DNA from 4 places in the Brevibacillus gelatini genome. Region 4 is predicted to be linked to each of the others. Evidence: riboswitches for the same ligand, from Rfam matches in the RefSeq annotation. Region 4 holds a riboswitch; each other region holds the start of a gene.

Region 1 (4,576 bases), 1.4 Mb from region 4:
TGCTCTGCGTCGGCGCAATCGCCAGACGGTACGCGTGATACAGTCCGTTCTTCTGCACCTTTTGCTTGAGCGCGGCCCAATCGTCCGGGGTCGGAATGTGCATGCCAGCAAACAGTTGCTTGCCTTTTTCCGTGCGCGGACGGTAGTCGTTCGTCAAGTATTTGTCAAAATACGTGCCTTTGGCGTACTCCGACTGCTCGAAGCCCATGAACGTTTCCCCTTTGGCCTGGGCGATCTCCATGCTCATTTCCAGCGAGTAGTAGTTCATCATCATGAAAAACGTGCGGGCAAAGTCTTTGGCTTCCTCGCTCTCGTAGGCGATCTTGTTTTTCGCCAGGTAGCCGTTGAGGTTCATCGCACCCAGCCCGACGGAATGCAGCTCGCGGTTCGCCTTTTGCACGCCTGGCGCATTTTCCACGCGGGTCATATCGCTTACGGCGGTAATCGCCTCGATGCCTTCGCGCACGGATTCGCGCACTTTTTTGCGCTCCATCACGTTGACGATGTTGAGCGAAGCCAGATTGCAGCTAATGTCGCGGCGGATGATGTCCGGCTCGCCGTAGTTGGTAATTGTGGATGTCTCCTGGAGCTGGAAAATTTCCGTGCACAGGTTGGACATTTTCACGGAGCCGATGTCTTTCAGCGCGTGATTTTTGTTCGCGTTCGTCTTGTTCATGATGTACGGGTAGCCCGACTCCATCTGGATCATCGCGATTTTGGTGAGCATGTCGCGGGCGCTCATGACGACTCTTTTCTTGACGCGCTCGTTTGCCACCAGCTCGTCGTACATTTCGTCGAGATCCAGATCATCCAGATGGACGCCGTATTCCCTGTAAACGGAGTAAGGCGCGAACACCGTCAGCGGCTTGTTTTCCTCTGCGAGCTTGTAAAACACATTCGGTACGATCAGGCCGATTGACAGCGTCTTGATCCGCGACTTTTCATCGGCATTGATCTTTTTGCAGTCGAGAAACTCGTTGACGTCCCAGCCGAAGATGTTGTAGTAGGCCGCCCCGGAGCCTTTACGCTGGCCCATCTGATCGGCGTAGGAAAACGCATCCTCCAGCAGCTTGAGCACAGGCATGACACCCTTGGCTGCCCCCTCGACACCTTTGATCGGCTCGCCGCGTCCGCGCAGCTTGGACAGGTTAACGGCCACGCCGCCGCCGATTTTGGACAGCTGCATACAAGTGCCGAGCACGTAGTTGATCGAATTCAGGGAGTCGTCCATCTCCAGCAGGAAGCAGGAAACCATTTCGCCGCGGCGGCTTTTTCCGGCATTGAGAAACGTCGGTGTCGCAGGCTGCAGGCGCTGCTCGATCATGGATACCGTCAGCCGCTTCGCCAGCTCGAAGTCACCACGTCCGAGCGAGAGTGCCACAATCGCCACCCGATCCGGGTACTGCTCCAGATACATCGATTTGTCGTTCGTTTTCAGGGCGTAGTCTTTGTAAAACTTGGAGATGGCCATGTACGAAGCGAATTGAAACCCGGCTCCATGCGCCAGACGGAAAATTTCATCGACCTGTTCCACGGTGTATTTTTCGTACACATTTTCGTAGTAGTCGTTTTCGATCAAGTAGTCCATGCGTTCTTTCACGCTGTTGAAGGTCATCGTCTTGGCCTGTACTTCTTCCATGAAGACAGCAACGGCCTCTCTGTCCTTTTCCAGTTGGTAAAATCCGTCGCTTCCTCGCTGCATCAGTTGGTTGTTCAATTCAATGTGTCGCAATTGCTGCCACCCCACTCGTAAATTGTTCCACATCACGGCCGGTACCGGACAGTTCGAATTTGGAAATGACCGGAACGCCATATTGGCTGGCAATCGTGTCTGCGCTTTTGGCAAAGCTGGCTCCCCAGTTGCGGTTGCCGCTGGCCGACACGCCGCGCAAATAGACATGATTCCGCTTGAGGAAACGCTCCACTTTTTCCGGCACCTGGCCAAAGCCCGTCGTATATGTAACCAGAACGAACGGCTCTTCGATCACCATTTCGGGATCAATCTCCACGTGAGGCAACCCGAGCTTGCTGACGAATCTTCTGACGTTTCCTGTTTTGGAGTCAAAAGCGATTAACATGTCCCTCATCCTTTACTGCTAATGTGAATTTTTCAAGCAAAGTAAAAACGCATCCGACGTCAAAAGGCCGAATGCGCATGATGATCCCCATCGTATCCATTCGTCCCAAGACGAATGGAGCGTTCGAACACTTCCCTATCTCCCGTAGGTTACACAGTGCTTGCGGTCAGGCAGGTCTCCTGGCTCGGGGTCATCGCTCCATTTTCGCCTTCCCGATTTGTTGGATCAGTGGCGCAAACACAAAATGGAACTCGCTCCTTACAGTGGCGGGAACCGCGCCGGATTTTCACCGACTTCCCTATTATGTCTACCAAATATTGCGTGATATTGCGTGGCAAACACCTGTCCGCATCAATATGTAGTTGGCAAAACTTACTTTACCTCAATATATCGTAGTAGTCAAGGTCAGCATGTTCTATTTTGGCACTGATAATCTCTCTCATTTCTCTGTTGCCAATCTCTGGATCGCATCCCTATAATAGATTTCGTATACAAAAAGTTGACGCCATCGGCCGACTGGAGAGTGATTCATGATGGAGGACACGGTTTATGAAGCAGTAACGATTCCTCGTTCGCAAATCCGAAAAATGACCTACGATGATCGCACGTTTCACATTTTTGTCAGCATCCCTGACGTGACACCGCCGCCATCCGGCTTCCCGGTCATCTATGTGCTGGATGCCAACTCGGTTTTTGGCACCATGACCGAAGCGATCCGCCTGCAAAGCCAGGCTCCAGAAAAAACGGGTGTGTATCCCGCAATCGTCGTCGGCATCGGCTATCCGACAGAAGCGCCGTTTCATCCCTCGCGTTACTACGACTTCACCCATGTCGTGCCCGCATCCGAGCTGCCTGCTCACCCGCGCGGCGGCGAATGGCCAAAAATGGGCGGGGCAGAAGGCTTCCTCTGCTTCATCGACGACACGGTGAAACCCGCGATTGAAAAGGACTTGCCCGTCGACCGCACCCGGCAAACGATTTTCGGGCATTCGCTCGGCGGCTTGCTCGTGCTGCACGCCTTGTTGACCCGGCCGCATGCGTACCAATGCTATATCGCCGGCAGCCCGTCGATCCACTGGAACGAAAGCGTCCTGTTGGAAGAGGAACGCCGCCTGCCGTCCCTGCTCACTGACGATACGCGCATCAGAGCGCTGCTCACCATCGGGGAGCTGGAAAACGACGGCCGCTTCGACGTCAACGTCAAGGCGCAGGCAATGGCCGAGCGGTTGTCCGACATGGGCAATGGGCAGATCGAAGCGTCTTTCCGCCAGTTCCCGGACGAAAATCACACCTCTGTCCTGCACGTTCTCATCAGTCACGCCATTCGCTTTGCTTCCAAGCCACCTGCCCGCTAGTCAGGGCAGTTTTTTCTTTACCTCGCTCCATGCCACAAGCACGAACGCCAGTCGACACACAAAAAACCGCCCATACGCAAACGATGAGCGGTCATGCGTGCATTCCAGTTCTTTTTCGCCTATTGCAGAGACAACACCTTGTTGATCTGCGGCAGCTCCTCGATGGCCGCTACTACCGCCGGTGTAATCTCTTCGTCGGTGACGCAAATCAACAGGGCGTTTTTCCCCTTTTGCTCACGCGACACATTCAGCTTGGAAATGTTGATCTCGTGGTCAGCCAGCTTGCGGGACACGTCGTAAATGACGCCCGGATAGTCAGTATGGTGGACCAGCAGACCGTGAGCGCCCGGAGGAATCCGACAGGCGCAGTAGTTGATTTCGCTGATGTACACTTCGCGCCAGTCCTGGGCAAACGTGTACTTGTTCGCGCCCACGCGCAAATTTGCGAGATGGTTGGCGTACTCGCCGGAACTGTTTTGAACCGAGACGCCGCCGCCAAGTCCCTCCAGCAGAAGCGAAGCGATCTCTTCTTTATTTTCATGGGACAAAATGCTCAGGGACGCCCCTGTTAGCTGCGGCTCCAGTCTGCGAATCAATTGGGCCAATTCTCGAAGTCCAGCATATTGGGTCATGTACTGCCCTCACTCTCCCAGTCAGATTTAATCCTTGCTGCTTATTGCGGAAGAATCCACTCTTCCGGTTCCTTGATAATCGAGGAATGGTTGTCGGAGCGATACCAGGCTGTCAAGGTTTGTCCATCCTTCGTGTACACGATGCGATAGATGGTGTTGCCCTTTCCACTTTTCTCAAACGGACTTTCCTCCAGCGGAACCACTGTCACACCGCTCGCTGCAATCACGCCGCCTTTTTCCGCGATGACGCTCTGGATCGTGGCCATGTGCTCATTGCCCGTGACTGCCATCCCCATGTAAGCGAGCACCCCCATCAAGATCGCAACCGCCAGAAACGAAACAATAATCACTTTGGACTTTTTCGCTGTATCCACCTAACGCTTCCTCCGTTATTTCATTCTCTTTGTCAATCGGAAATCGGACGCACTTTGTCAATCGTGCCTCCCCCCAGGCACACTTCTCCATCGTAAAAGACGACGGCTTGCCCAGGTGTCACTGCTTTTTGCGGTTC
Region 2 (4,576 bases), 760 kb from region 4:
AAAATCCGTTTCATGGCTTTTAAGGCACTCAAGCAGAGAATTCGTCCTGATTATGTAAAGCACTTTCTTGAAGCTATTTGTCTGGTTAAACATTTGTCCGAATACTATAACCGAGAAAAATTCTCTGACTTCGTGGATGAAATATATGGTCTGTTTCGTCACCCAGAAAATCGGAAAGTGTTGTTAAGCGGTTTTCATTCAAAGGACCCTATTGTGCGACGATTCTGCTTTGAACTGGCGATCAACCTTCCTGATATTGAGCAAGAATCAGTTATATCAGAAGCACTACGTCAATCTGATGCTTGGATACGGCTACAGGTAGCTAAACACATTTGCAGAAACTACTCAAACGAGTGTTTAATTCAATGGCTAAAACGAATCAGGAGTGACGTTTTTCCTCCCATTAGGCAACTGGCATTACAAACATATATGGAACGTTTTTCAGAGGAGTCTACCGAAGAACTGCTTGCTGCTCTTCTTGATCGGCATAAAACCATTCGTGAAATGGCCAGATATTATTTAAAAGATAAGCGAATTGACTTCTCGTCATTTTACAGAGAAAAGCTGAATGGGACAAATGAAAGATTGATACAGGCAGCGATTGCTGGAGTGGGTGAAACTGGCGATAAAACAGATGCACAATGGATTATTCCGTTCTTGTGTCATGAAAATGCGCGGACGCGCAGAGCGGCAGTGAAAGCACTAGGTATGCTTAATCCAGAGGATTACACAGACGTTTTTATCAACTCCCTACAATCAGATAAACCAAGCGTATCGCGGGAAGCGAGACAAGTGCTTGCAAATATTATTGACCTACGTCATGCCGAACTGCTGTGGGGGATTTATGTAAATGATTTACGCCCCTATGTGAAGAAAAACATTCTCTTCTTGTTTACTAAGTTTGGCAAGGCAGACAACATACTTTATTTATTACGGGCATGTGCTGTTCAGGAAGAGGAAATCCGTGATTTGGCCAAGCGGCATGTAGAATCATGGATGTGTGGGTATAACACAAGATTTTATGTGTCAATGAGCGATGAAAAGCGCCAAAAATTGAAGGGGATTTTAGATGAGGTTAAGGACTTTCTACCGGAGTATACGGTTCGGGAGTTTGAGTTTCTCATTAGTAAGAATTAATAACCCGAAGGAAGGGCGGGAGCAAGGAGAAGGAAAGGGTTATTTTACAGTGGCTTTTTATTCAGGATGTCCCTTGAGAAGGTACAAGGTTGTCAGCTGTTAAGCTTTCACCAAAGACATGGACAACTAGGTAGAACGAGAGAGAGAGTACCTCAGGAAAATAACAAATATTGGAACTGTCCAGATTGTGCCGTCCAAATCTACGTAACAACACAGTCCTCAGTCGACCTGTGCATATTCACCAGGTTTCGTCTCGTAACGGAAGAACAGCAGGAACTTGTTCCAAGCTAGTAATGTGGCTAGGTTGATATAAAAGGGGGGCTATGTTGGAAATTGAACACAAGCAATACACAGAGAAGGTATTAAACCATATATTTGTAGGTAGCCAATTAGATGGTATGAAATTTGGTCCAGGACCAGGTACGTTTTTAATTCGTTTTGAGCATTACACAAATCATTCTCCAGACCAACTTTGGTTAAACATTGAATCACGATGGGCTGTATTCCCTAAAGAAACCCGAGTATTTCCAAACTCCCAAGAAGAGATGATTGATTTATCGGAAGAAGAAGCGTATATATTCATTTTGCGGTTACGTAGGGAAAAAGTAAATGCCGTTCGATTGGGTAGTCAATATCCGCATCTCCATATTGAATTTGAATCAGGAAAAACGCTTTTTGTAAATGGAAACCATGATAAATATGAATGTTGGCAAGCAGGAGATGGTCCAGAATACGCTGGTCATGCATGGCTGATAGTAGCTACACCGGGAGGCGACATCTCTACGTGGGCACCAGATTCGCTCAACTAGCGAAGAGTTCTTATGTTAACAAAGTAGTGATAACTACGTTTCCAAAAGTGACGAGAAGGCAGGATGGCATTCAGAAAACGAAGCTGGAATGGGGCGATTATTGTAGGCCGTAAGACAGTTTGTCACCCGTAGCACACACACCGTCACACCCTTGCTACAGCATCACTTTCCTGTGACAAGCCTTTTTTGCGTGTAGCAAAAATACATTGCCTTCCCCCATTTTCTTTTTTATACTGAATACTAATTTCATATGAGCAACTAGGTGCCCTTGTGAGAACAAGGGGTAACAGGGAATCGGGTGGAAATCCCGAGCGGTCCCGCCACTGTAACCGGGGAGTTTTCTTTCATGCATGTCACTCGATCGTGATCGGGGAAGACGAAAGAACGCAAAGATCCGGCAAGCCAGGAGACCTACCTAGATTGCTTCACCGTAAAATCCTTCGCGGAGAGGAGAGGTGTACAGAATGGATTCGACTTGCCATTTTTCCATTAGTCATATCGTTTGAATCATTGTACACGTTGCCTCATCTGCCACAGATGGGGCTTTTTCGTTTGTATGAAAGGAAGTTTGCCACATGGGAGACTTTGAAAAATGAGGGATGCTTTCATGGAAAGCACCTCGCGGAAGGGATTTGGTTGGTTATATGACATATGGAGGGTTGAATGCACATGAATAAAGCAAAAATCAGGCAACGTGGTTTTCTTTTCAAGATGGCTGCCTTTATTTTCACGCTGGCACTGGTTGGCTGCGCCTCATCGGCTGAACAGGCAACGCAGAAGGAAGCTTCTGTAGTTTCGACCTCTGACAAAAGCTTGACGATGGCTTTCCCTTGGAGTCCGGCCAGTCTGGATCCACACAGCAGCGATAGCTGGGAGGTTATGCGCTCTGGAGCGGGGGAAACCTTGGTTCAACTAAATGAGCAACTGGAGCCAAAGCCCTGGTTAGCGAAAGAATGGAAGCAAGAAAATGAAACGACATGGGTTTTTACTTTGAGAGAAAATGTTCTCTTTCATAACGGGAAAAAAATGGACGCGCTGAGTGTGAAAGATTCCTTGTTGCGTTCGATCAAGAACAGCCAAATGGCAAAGGATTTATTGCAAATCCAATCGTTGGAAGCTGTGTCTCCCACTCAACTGAAAATCGTGACAGAAAAGCAAAACGCAGCTTTGGTCGCCCATTTGGCTGATCCTTCGACCATGATTGTCGATACAGAAACAATGGAGGGCAAGGCGACCTACCCCGCTCTTACGGGGGCCTTCAAAATCAAAAATTTTAACAAGGACGAATCCCTTAGCCTGGAGAGATTTGATGATTACTGGGGAGAAAAAGCACATTTATCTGCGGTCACAATTAAATTCATCTCAGATGGAAATACGAGATTAATGGCACTCCAATCAGGGGATGTTGACGCTGCAACGGACATTCCCATTGATGCTGTAGAACTGTTGAAAAAGAATAATCATATCGAAGTGCTAACGGCTTCGTCGCTGCGGACGCACATGCTGCTGTTTAATATGAAGTCTCCCTTATTTCGTGAGCTCGCTTACCGAAAAGTGGTGGATATGTCCATCCCACGTGAAGCAATCGTCAACTCTGTCATGCGCGGCGAGGGTACCATAGCCAAAAGTCCATTTGCCGAAGTGCTGCCGTTTGGGAAAGGACAAACAGTCAAGGTCAAGGAAACACAATCCATCGACCACTTGATGAAGCAAGGCGGATGGGAGAAAAATGCCCAGGGCATGTGGGAAAAGCAAGGGAAGCCATTTGAAGTGAAGATGTTAACCTTTCCGCAGCGCCCGGAATTATCCATCATGGCTGAAATTATTCAAAATGAACTGTTGAAAGTGGGGATCCAAACGAAAATTCGTCAGGTGGAAAACATTGATGAAGTCCTGGCCAATGAGGATTGGGATCTTTCCATGTACAGCATGTTGACGGCACACACAGGTGATCCTCAATACTTCCTAAACATTTTCTATCGTTCGGATAGTCATTCAAACGTCTCCCATTACGCTTCTCCTTCTCTCGACAACATGTTAGACCAATTGAATCAAACAACGGATACGGCAAAACGTAACGAATTGGCGCTAAAAATCCAGGAGCAGATTAATCTGGATCTCCCGCAAGCCTTTATCGTTCATCCAAAAACGATTTTTGCTGTCAGGGATGGCGTCAAAGGTTTCATTCCTCATCCAATTGAGTATTATTACAATCATGCTCAAGTAGATGTAAATGAGTGACAATGGAAATGATTCGTTTCTGTCTAAAGCATATCGTCCAAATGCTTATTTTCATCGTGTTCGTCTCTACTCTGACTTTTTTTCTGGTGAGGATTGCTCCGGGCGATCCCGCTTATCTATTGCTGACCGCGAATGGTGTCCCTGTCTCTGAAGAAGCGTTGATGTCATTGCGCCAAGAGTTGGGTTTAACGGAGTCGCTGGGGAATCAATATGTGCAGTGGATCGCAAATGTATTTACGTGGCAGTGGGGAACCTCCTATGTTTCTAAGGAACCTGTGCTTGAAGAGCTTCTCAAACGATTACCTGCAACCATCGAATTGGCAACGGCAGGGTTGCTGGTAATGCTGTCAGTGACTTTGATTTTGGGAATCTCGACTGCTGTCTATTCT
Region 3 (4,576 bases), 1.8 Mb from region 4:
GCGGATCGAGGAAATCATGCGGGTCGATCTGGAGAACATGAACCAGCGGGCGGCACTTTATCTGGAGCTGAAAATGGCGAAGCTCGATCAGGAACAATAGTCTGTTTGTGAATTTTCACAAAAAGAAGGACACCAAAATTAAAGGAATCCCCAAGGAAGCGCTGCCATTTGTCGCTGTACAATGGTAGTAATCCCATTAAATCGGCGTTTCCAAGGAGGACTACCCATCATGATCGTTGGAATTCCTAAAGAAATTAAAAATAACGAAAACCGCGTTGCCATTACGCCAGCAGGCGTAGCCGCTCTGGTGCAAAACGGACACACAGTTCGCGTGGAAACAGGAGCTGGCCAAGGCAGCGGCTTTACCAACGAAGACTACACTGCAGTAGGCGCTGAGATTGTCGCGACCGCAGCAGATGCGTGGGCCGCTGACATGGTTATGAAAGTAAAAGAACCGCTTCCTGCCGAGTACGGCTACTTCCGTGAAGGTTTGATCCTGTTCACGTACTTGCACCTCGCTCCAGAGCCTGAGCTGACTCGTGAACTGGTTGAGAAAAAAGTAATCGCGATCGCTTACGAAACCATCCAGCTCGACAACGGCGCTCTGCCGCTGCTCATGCCGATGTCCGAAGTAGCGGGCCGCATGTCTGTACAAATCGGGGCGCAATTCCTGGAAAAACAATACGGCGGAAAAGGCGTGCTGCTCGGCGGCGTACCTGGCGTGCCAAAAGGCGAGGTAGTGGTAATCGGCGGCGGTATCGTGGGTACAAACGCTGCGAAAATGGCGGTCGGTCTCGGCGCAAACGTAACGATCATCGACGTGAACGCAGACCGTCTGCGCCAACTGGATGACCTGTTCCAAGGCCGCGTGCAAACGCTGATGTCCAACTCCTTCAACATCGCAAACGCGGTGAAAAAAGCAGACCTGCTCGTAGGCGCTGTCCTGATCCCTGGCGCACGCGCACCTCGTCTCGTAACCGAAGACATGGTAAAAACAATGACGCCTGGCTCCGTCATCGTAGACGTGGCGATCGACCAAGGCGGTTCTATCGAAACAATCGACCGCATTACGACGCACGACAACCCAACCTATGAAAAACACGGCGTGATCCACTACGCGGTAGCGAACATGCCTGGTGCAGTCGCTCGCACTTCCACGCTGGCTCTGACCAACGTGACGGTTCCATACGCTGTGCAACTGGCGAACAAAGGCTACGCCCAAGCGATCCGCGACAACCGCGCGCTGGCAAAAGGCGTAAACGTCATCAACGGACACGTAACGTACAAAGCCGTAGCCGATGCGCACAACCTGCCATACACTTCTGTGGAAGAAGTTTTGCTGGTGAAAAACTAATCCTGATTGCAGAAACGAAACTGCTTGCCGCTGATCGTCGGCAAGCAGTTTTTTTTTGCCGGTTGGAAAGATGTATCTCGTATAAAGGTTAGCCCACGATAAATAAAGTGTGGTATTCTACAATGAGGTAAAAATGGAGTAAGGAGTGCAACCGGGATGTATAAGCTCATTAGAAAATATCTGTTCCAGATGGATACGGAAGAGATTCATGAAAAAACGGTTGGTGCCCTGAAGCTGGTGGAAGATTCTGCGCCGGGAAAAAGCTTGCTGCGGATGCTGTTCCAGGTGAAGGACGAGCGTCTTGCCACGAAGCTGTGGGGAATGACGTTTCCCAATCCGGTAGGACTCGCCGCCGGGTTCGACAAAAATGCCGAGGTGTACCATGCACTGGGTGCGCTTGGCTTTGGTTTTGTGGAAGTCGGGACGCTGACGCCGCAAGCACAGCCGGGCAATCCGCGGCCGCGCCTGTTTCGGTTGCCGGAGCACGAGGCGATCATCAACCGGATGGGCTTCAATAACCACGGTGCTTATTTGGCTTCGCAGCACCTGGTCGATTACGCTTATTCCGATGTGCCAATTGGGATCAATATTGGCAAAAACAAAGTCACTCCCAATGAGGAAGCGGCTTCTGACTATATCAAATGCCTGGACATGCTCTATTCATACGGCCATTATTTCGTCATCAATATCAGCTCTCCGAATACTCCCAACCTGCGCGACCTGCAGGAAACGGAGAGCATGCGGCTTCTGGTGCGGGCGGTGCGCGAAAAAGCGGCCGAAATGGAAGCGCGCGGCATCCGGAAAAAGCCGATTTTGCTCAAAGTAGCGCCTGACATGTCCGATGAGCACATGCACGATGTCGTGCATGGAGCGGTGGAAGAGGGCATTTCCGGCATTATTGCCACCAATACGACCTTGTCGCGTGAAGCTGTTCAGGGACATCGCCATGCCGAGGAAGCGGGAGGACTGAGCGGAAAGCCGCTGACAGAGCGCTCCACAGCCTGGGTCAAGGAAATTTACCAGGAAGTGGGCGACAAGGTGCCGATCATTGGCGTTGGCGGCATTTTCACCGGAGAAGATGCCTACGCGAAAATCCGGGCGGGCGCAAGTCTCGTCCAGGTGTACACCGGGATGATTTATCAAGGCCCTGGCATCTGCAGGCAAATCAACAAAAAGCTCTTGCAGCTCTTGAAGCGCGACGGCTTTTCCCACATCAGCGAAGCGGTCGGCGTGGACGCCAAGGCGTAAGGCAGGAAGAAAGCACATGCAACCGATGATTTTTCCAAGCGACAGTCATCGGTTTTTCTTTTGCTTGCCAATCGGCATTATCATATATTCTTCCGCTTTTTCCCTTGATTCTGTATAATAATGTGGGACAGGCAAAACTGTCTGACAATTGCATATTGCCGGCAATAGGTGCCTTTATGTGCAAACCGCATAAAGGGTAACAGGGAATCGGGTGAAAGTCCCGAGCGGTCCCGCCACTGTAAGCAGGGAGTTCTCTTTGAGAAATAGCCACTCATTTTCATGGGGAAGGCCAAAGAGCGCGATGATCTGTAAGCCAGGAGACCTACCTACTTGCCACACCCACAATACCTTCGCGGAAAGGAGCGGTGAATACGAAGCAATGTGACTGTGCCAACGGTCTATTGTTTTTGTGCGCATACCTCGTCTGCCAACGGATGAGGTTTTTTTGTTGGTGAAAAAAGAAAGAACAGCAAAGGAGGAGGAAATGCTTGAATCGTTCCCGTCTTGTTTCGACTGGTCTCTTGATTGCAGGCTTTGTCCTTTATTTTCTCGTAAATGAACCACAGACGTCCTACGCGATGCACATCATGGAAGGGTATTTGCCGCTTGGCTGGGCACTGTTTTGGTGGGCTGTGTTTCTTCCGTTTTTTATTCTCGGCATTCGTTCCTTGAACAAAATCGTCAAGGAGCATCCGCAAATGAAGCTTCTGATCGGCGTATCCGGCGCTTTTGCCTTTGTGCTGTCCGCGCTGAAAATTCCTTCGGTCACGGGCAGCAGTTCCCACCCGACGGGAACCGGGCTTGGCGCGATCATGTTTGGTCCGTGGGTCATGTCTGTGCTCGGCAGCCTGGTGCTGCTGTTCCAGGCGCTGCTTTTGGCGCATGGAGGGCTGACGACGCTGGGAGCCAATGCGGTGTCCATGGCAGTAGCAGGGCCGCTGGTGGCATACGGCGTCTATCGCCTGATCGCGCGCGGAAACGGCGGACAGCGTTTGGCCGTATTCGCTGCTGCTGCGCTCGCAGACCTCGCGACTTACATCGTGACCTCCTTGCAACTGGCTTTGGCCTTCCCGGCTGAATCCGGCGGGGTTATGGCGTCGTTTGCAAAATTCGCCGGAATTTTTGCCGTCACACAAGTTCCGTTGGCGATCAGCGAGGGGCTTTTGACCGTACTCGTCTGGAACTGGCTGCAAGCATACAACGCAAATGAGCTGGCGCAACTTCGCCTGCTGAAACGGGAGGAATCGCTGTGAAAAATGGGATGAACTGGCTGCTGCTCCTGGGCGTGGTCGTGCTGGCGGTTGTGCCGTTAATGTTGGTGCAGGATTCGGAGTTCGGGGGAGCAGATGGAGCGGCCGAGGAAGCAATCAAGGAAATCGCCCCTGCCTACGAGCCCTGGTTCCAGCCATTGCTTGAACCGCCAGGGGGCGAGACAGAGGGCTTGCTGTTCGCCGTGCAGGCAGCGCTCGGGGCAGGCATTGTCGGCTATGCCATGGGCTTGTACAAGGGTCGGCTGGATAAGCATAAAAAATGATTGGACAACAGCTTGATTCGCTTTCCTATCAAAACCGGCTGCGCTTTTTGCCGCCCGAGCACAAGCTTCTGTTGGCGGGCGTGCTGATCGTGCTGGTGCTGACAGGACATGAATGGTTGCAGATGGCCATTTGTGTATGGATGGGAGTATGGGTGATGGTTTACGCCCGTATTCCCGTCCGTATCTATTGCGGATTTTTCATCCTGTCCCTGTCTTTTTTCGTCCTGGGTCTTCCGGCGCTGTTGCTGGAAGCTGTGCGAGCGGATGCGGCAACGGTCGTCCAGGCGGTTGCGGCTTGGAAGGTCGGGCCGTATCTGGTCTACATTCCGGCAAGCGCGGTCGACAAGGTGTGGGTGCTTTTCTGGCGGACGATGGCCAGCCTCGCCTGTTTTGCCTTCGTCTTGTTTACCGTGCCGTTTGCCGAGATTTTGCAGGTGCTG
Region 4 (4,576 bases):
ACAAACACAAGAAGCACTCCCCAGCCGGGATGCGCCAGTTCCGCGACGGCCCCCGCCTTGAGCAACAGCAGCAAAAGCGCAGCCAAAACGCCCATCGCCCCGACACGGCTGTCCTTCATGATCGCGAGCACCTGCTCCTTCGAGCGACTGCTTCCCAATCCGTCGGCCAAATCCATCCAGCCGTCCAGATGCAGTCCACCTGTCACGTACACCCAGCCAGCGAGTGTCAGCACGGCGGACAGCCACGGGCTAAAGAGCAATAGCCCTGCCTGGTGGACGCCCCACAGCACCATACCGATGACCAGACCTGCTGCCGGATACCAGTTGACGCTTTTTTTCCAGGCTTCCTCGGACGGGCGCAGCCAAGGAACCGGGATTCGGGTGAAAAAAGCGATTGCGTGCCAAAATGCGTTCATCCTTTGATCCTCCACGGGATTCCGGCCATAACCGCGTAGACCGTCTCTGCCTGGCACGCGGCACGCTGGTTGACGTCGCCCAGCACGTCTGCGAACCATCTGCCGAGCCGATTCATGGCGACACCGCCCAGCCCGACCTCGCTCGTGACCGCAATCACTTTTTGCGGAGAGCGCCGGACAAGTTCCAGCCACGCCTCCGCCTCTGCATGCAACGCCTCTGTGTGCGCCTCGCTTCGCCACTCTGCTTCCGCGACGCTCATCAGCCGATTGCTCACCCACGTCGACAGACAATCGATCAACACGACGTCGTAAGCAGTGCCAACTGACTCGTAATCACAAAGCCGCTCGCCGACCTCCACGCTGCCCCACTGCTGCGGACGCCGCTCCTTGTGCCGCTCGATCCGCTGCTGCATTTCCTCATCCCACGCCTGACCCGTCGCCACGTACAGAACGCGCTCTCCGGCCTGCCGGGCCAGCTCTTCTGCAAAGCGGCTTTTTCCCGAGCGCACACCGCCTGTCACCAGCACAAGACTCATCGTTGCCCGCTCCTTTCGTTCTGTACCTCGCGCAAGGCCGCGATCAGGCGCGCATTGTCTTCCCGACCGCGAACGGCGATGCGCACATCATGCGCCGTCAATCCGGGGTACATGGCGCAGCTGCGGATCAGCACACCTTTTTTGCCGAGCCGCTCCTGCAATAAGGCCGCTGGCAAGTCCTCCGGCGAGCGAAGCAGCAAAAAGTTTGCCTCCCCCGGCCAGACCTTCCAGCCCAGCTCCCCGCGAATAAACTCGATCAGACCAGCGCGCTCCCTGGCGATCAGACTGCGTGTCCGCCGCTCGTACTCCTGCTCCTGCAAGCACAGCTCCCCCGCCAAAAGGGCAAGCGCATTCACGCTCCAGCTCACCTGCTTCGCACGCATTTTCGCAATCACGTCAGGCTGGGCAATCGCGTATCCGAGCCGCAAGCCGGGGATCGCGTACATTTTCGTCATGGAACGCATCAAAATGACGCGGGGAAAACGGTCAAGCTGGCTTGCCAGCGTAAACTGACGGCTTTCCTCCACAAAATCGAGAAACGCCTCGTCCACGACCAGCCATGTATCGGTCCTGGCCGTCCAGTCCGCCATCTGCAACAGCTCCTGCGGCTCGTACAAGATGCCAGTCGGATTGTTCGGCGAGCCGACAAACACCAGGTCAGCCTGCTCGAACAGACGATACAGCTCTTTTTCGTCGGCCTTGTAGCCGTTCTCTTCTTTTCCATAGCAGCCGATGACGGTTGCCCCAAACTGCTCGGAAAGCTCTGCATATTCCGAAAAGCAAGGATAAACCACACCGACGGTCTGCGGCTTGAGCCCGAGAATTGCAAGCGCCATCGCCTCCGCCGCGCCATTGGCAGGCAAAAGCCATTCCTTTGGCAGATGCAAGCGCTGCGCCAAGGCACGGCGAAACAGCCGATGCCCTGGGTCTGGATAGCGCAACACGGCAGACAGCGAAGCGAGCAGCAACTCGCGTACCCTGTCCGGCATGCCCAGCGGATTAATATTGGCACTGAAATCAACAAACTGGTCTGGCTCCATTCCAAAGCGGTCTGCCACCGTCAGCAAATCACCGCCGTGACCGTACGCTTCCAGTACGCTCATCAAAACTCGACCCCCAGCACCGCTGGTATCCCCTCATCGTAGTAATGCTTGATCGGCTTCATCTCTGTCACCAGATCCGCCATGTCGATCAATTCCTGCTTGGCGCTTCTGCCCGTCACGACCAGATGCACATGGCTCGGCCGATTTTGAATCGTTTGCAAAACGTCCGCCAGCGGCAGCACGTCATCAACGGGAAAACTGTCGATCGCAAGCGCATTGTTCAGCTCGTCCAAAATCACGACATCGTAGGCACCCGACAAAAGCTTTTCCTTGGCAAAAGCCCACGCCTCCTTCAGCGCCGACCGATGCTCCTCCGGCGTCTTCGTCCAGGTAAAGCCTGCGCCTTTTTGCACAATCTCGATGCCCAGCTTGTCGAAGCTGATTTTCTCTCCGTACGTGCGATCAGGCGACTTGATGAACTGGATCATAATGACCTTTTTGCCTCGTCCAGCCGCCCGTACAGCCAATCCCACTGCTGCCGTTGTCTTTCCTTTGCCATCTCCGGTGTAGACCAAAAACAGACCTCGCTTGTTACTCAAGTCGCTCAACCTCCAAAATGAAGTGTAGGCCCCGTTGCCCATCCCTCAACATTTTCGGGGACACAGCGCTCCCCAAATGCAGGTAAGGCTCCGTTGCCTATTGCAAATGTTTTCCACAGCCTCGTTATTTCGCTTTCCGCGCACAAAAAAAACGCTTTGTTTCCCCAAAACTCCAAGGAAAACAAAGCGCGGATAGCCGACTGCAACAATCCTCACCTCTTCCTTTGACCCGAAGGAAATCAGTGGACACATAAAAACAGGCAGGTCTCCTGGCTCAAGGATCGTCACTCTTCTTCTTCCTTCCCGCACGCTGATCGTGCAGTGGACGGCGTCGTTGCCAGGAAGAAGAGCTCCCCTAATACAGTGGCGGGACCGCGTTGGATTTTCACCAAACTTCCCTTTTAACCTCGCATCTCACAGATTATCGCTCGTGAAACACAAGGACCTGTTTTTCTCCCATATTCACATGTCGTTCGTTTTCAGGACAATCGCTTGTTTTAATAATAGCAAATGCTGCCGGGGATTCAAGCAAAAGCTGCAATCCGGCGAGAGTCCATGCCAAAAATACAAGGTAGCGCGAAGTAGCATGAATCCGGGAACTGCCGCTCTCCCGCCATCCGGACCCGCACACTGCAGGCGGACGAGGCTCGACAAGAAAAAGCTGCACTCCAGCAAACGACTGGCAGGGCAGCTCTTTTGGCGAGTATCAGGCTTATCATCATTCGGCCTACAAAAAGTCAGCCATGATTTTTTCAAGATCGTACGGAGTAATCCCTTCGTTCATGGAAAAAATGGTGTCCGCATCCTCTGCCCGCTCAACCAGCGTCCCCCGCGCCTGCGCATGCAGCGAGAACAGCTCGTAGAGAGTCGGCTTCACCAGCGTGGTGAGCGCCCGGCCCATCCACTCCATCCCGCTGCGATTCCCTTCCACGTTGTTGACATAGAGCGGATGCGAACGCAGCGCGACGTCTGTCCAGATCACCTGGCGCTCCGCCAGGTCGAGAATGACGGGAATGCAGATCGTCGAGCGCGAGGCGAGATCGATCTTGTCCTGAACCGTCTGCGGTTCAAAGATTTCCCCGGACTCGGGCTCGCTGCGGATCATCCAGCCGGCATAGCACTCCGGCAAGTCGCAATAAGGCTGGCTGGTGAAGGAGTTGAGCGACATGACCACATAACGTCCGCCGTACTTTAGCACCGATTCGATGTCCACGTCGATGAACTCGCACGCTCCGTTCGGTGCCTGCACAATATCGCCGCTATGGCAGGCGCGGTATTTTGCCGAACGCAAATTCGTGTAGGAAATGTGCTCCATGTACTTCCAGTCCGCGTCGTACAGCACCGCAGACAAATCGACGTCGACGCGCCCGGTGGGGACGTTGTTGACCAAGCCTTCCTTCCACCAGGTGAAAAAGCGGATCGTGCTGCCATCCGGGATCGGAAGCCTGGAACCGCGCACAATCGTCCGCAGCGCCTTGCTCGCCGACCGTTGCGAAAAAGGCACAAGCTGCTCCTGCAAGCGCGGATCGAGGTAGACTTTTCCCAGGGAGGGCAGGGCAGAAAACCGCTCCAGAAGGGTTTCTCGACAGATGCTGGCAGCACTTGCGCGGATGTTTTCGGCCAGCTGTGGCAGCTCGTTTGGAATCGTCTGTACTTTTGCCACCTCTCCTTTCGGGAAAAAGGTGCGCCACTTTCCGTACGCTTCCCTTTTCGCGAAGTGGTTCAGCACTTGCAGCAGCACAGGAGTAGACACCGAAGGCGCGACCTGTGCAAACGAGCGGAGCACCTCACCGCCATCCTCTGCCAACCTGAGCAAGTGGTCGAGGCGACGGGCAAATTCCCCCGGCCGCTGCACGAGCAGGTGTGCAGCCTCGTGTACCTCCCCGCGCGTCAGCGCCAGCTCCACCTTGCTGTTGAACGTTTCCAGCCGGCGGTTGTTGCGCAAAATATCGAACGCTTCCGCCGCCTGTGGATAGCGGTCT

Evidence for each region. A riboswitch is a leader RNA that binds a small molecule or an ion and turns the genes downstream of it on or off. The one in region 4 is predicted to bind cobalamin.
Region 1: another riboswitch for cobalamin. It lies ahead of nrdI (class Ib ribonucleoside-diphosphate reductase assembly flavoprotein NrdI); the one in region 4 lies ahead of cobO (cob(I)yrinic acid a,c-diamide adenosyltransferase).
Region 2: another riboswitch for cobalamin. It lies ahead of AAFJ72_RS01665 (ABC transporter substrate-binding protein); the one in region 4 lies ahead of cobO (cob(I)yrinic acid a,c-diamide adenosyltransferase).
Region 3: another riboswitch for cobalamin. It lies ahead of AAFJ72_RS18240 (energy-coupling factor ABC transporter permease); the one in region 4 lies ahead of cobO (cob(I)yrinic acid a,c-diamide adenosyltransferase).

Annotation. Positions count from the first base shown of each region.
Region 1 is NZ_CP154342.1:2,453,678-2,458,253, forward strand. Features, by position in the region: gene nrdE (class 1b ribonucleoside-diphosphate reductase subunit alpha) at 1-1,732, opposite strand, end outside; gene nrdI (class Ib ribonucleoside-diphosphate reductase assembly flavoprotein NrdI) at 1,719-2,078, opposite strand; cobalamin riboswitch at 2,231-2,439, opposite strand; gene AAFJ72_RS11680 (alpha/beta hydrolase) at 2,612-3,433, shown strand; gene AAFJ72_RS11685 (ACT domain-containing protein) at 3,553-4,065, opposite strand; gene AAFJ72_RS11690 (hypothetical protein) at 4,107-4,439, opposite strand; gene mnmA (tRNA 2-thiouridine(34) synthase MnmA) at 4,472-4,576, opposite strand, start outside.
Region 2 is NZ_CP154342.1:273,256-277,831, forward strand. Features, by position in the region: gene AAFJ72_RS01655 (HEAT repeat domain-containing protein) at 1-1,137, shown strand, start outside; gene AAFJ72_RS01660 (hypothetical protein) at 1,461-1,946, shown strand; cobalamin riboswitch at 2,191-2,379, shown strand; gene AAFJ72_RS01665 (ABC transporter substrate-binding protein) at 2,616-4,187, shown strand; gene nikB (nickel ABC transporter permease) at 4,190-4,576, shown strand, end outside.
Region 3 is NZ_CP154342.1:3,769,162-3,773,737, reverse strand. Features, by position in the region: gene AAFJ72_RS18255 (PucR family transcriptional regulator) at 1-100, shown strand, start outside; gene ald (alanine dehydrogenase) at 230-1,354, shown strand; gene AAFJ72_RS18245 (quinone-dependent dihydroorotate dehydrogenase) at 1,511-2,602, shown strand; cobalamin riboswitch at 2,752-2,946, shown strand; gene AAFJ72_RS18240 (energy-coupling factor ABC transporter permease) at 3,091-3,855, shown strand; gene AAFJ72_RS18235 (energy-coupling factor ABC transporter substrate-binding protein) at 3,852-4,136, shown strand; gene cbiQ (cobalt ECF transporter T component CbiQ) at 4,133-4,576, shown strand, end outside.
Region 4 is NZ_CP154342.1:1,029,070-1,033,645, reverse strand. Features, by position in the region: gene cobS (adenosylcobinamide-GDP ribazoletransferase) at 1-416, opposite strand, end outside; gene cobU (bifunctional adenosylcobinamide kinase/adenosylcobinamide-phosphate guanylyltransferase) at 413-952, opposite strand; gene cobD (threonine-phosphate decarboxylase CobD) at 949-2,055, opposite strand; gene cobO (cob(I)yrinic acid a,c-diamide adenosyltransferase) at 2,055-2,636, opposite strand; cobalamin riboswitch at 2,837-3,058, opposite strand; gene AAFJ72_RS05320 (TerD family protein) at 3,322-4,576, opposite strand, start outside.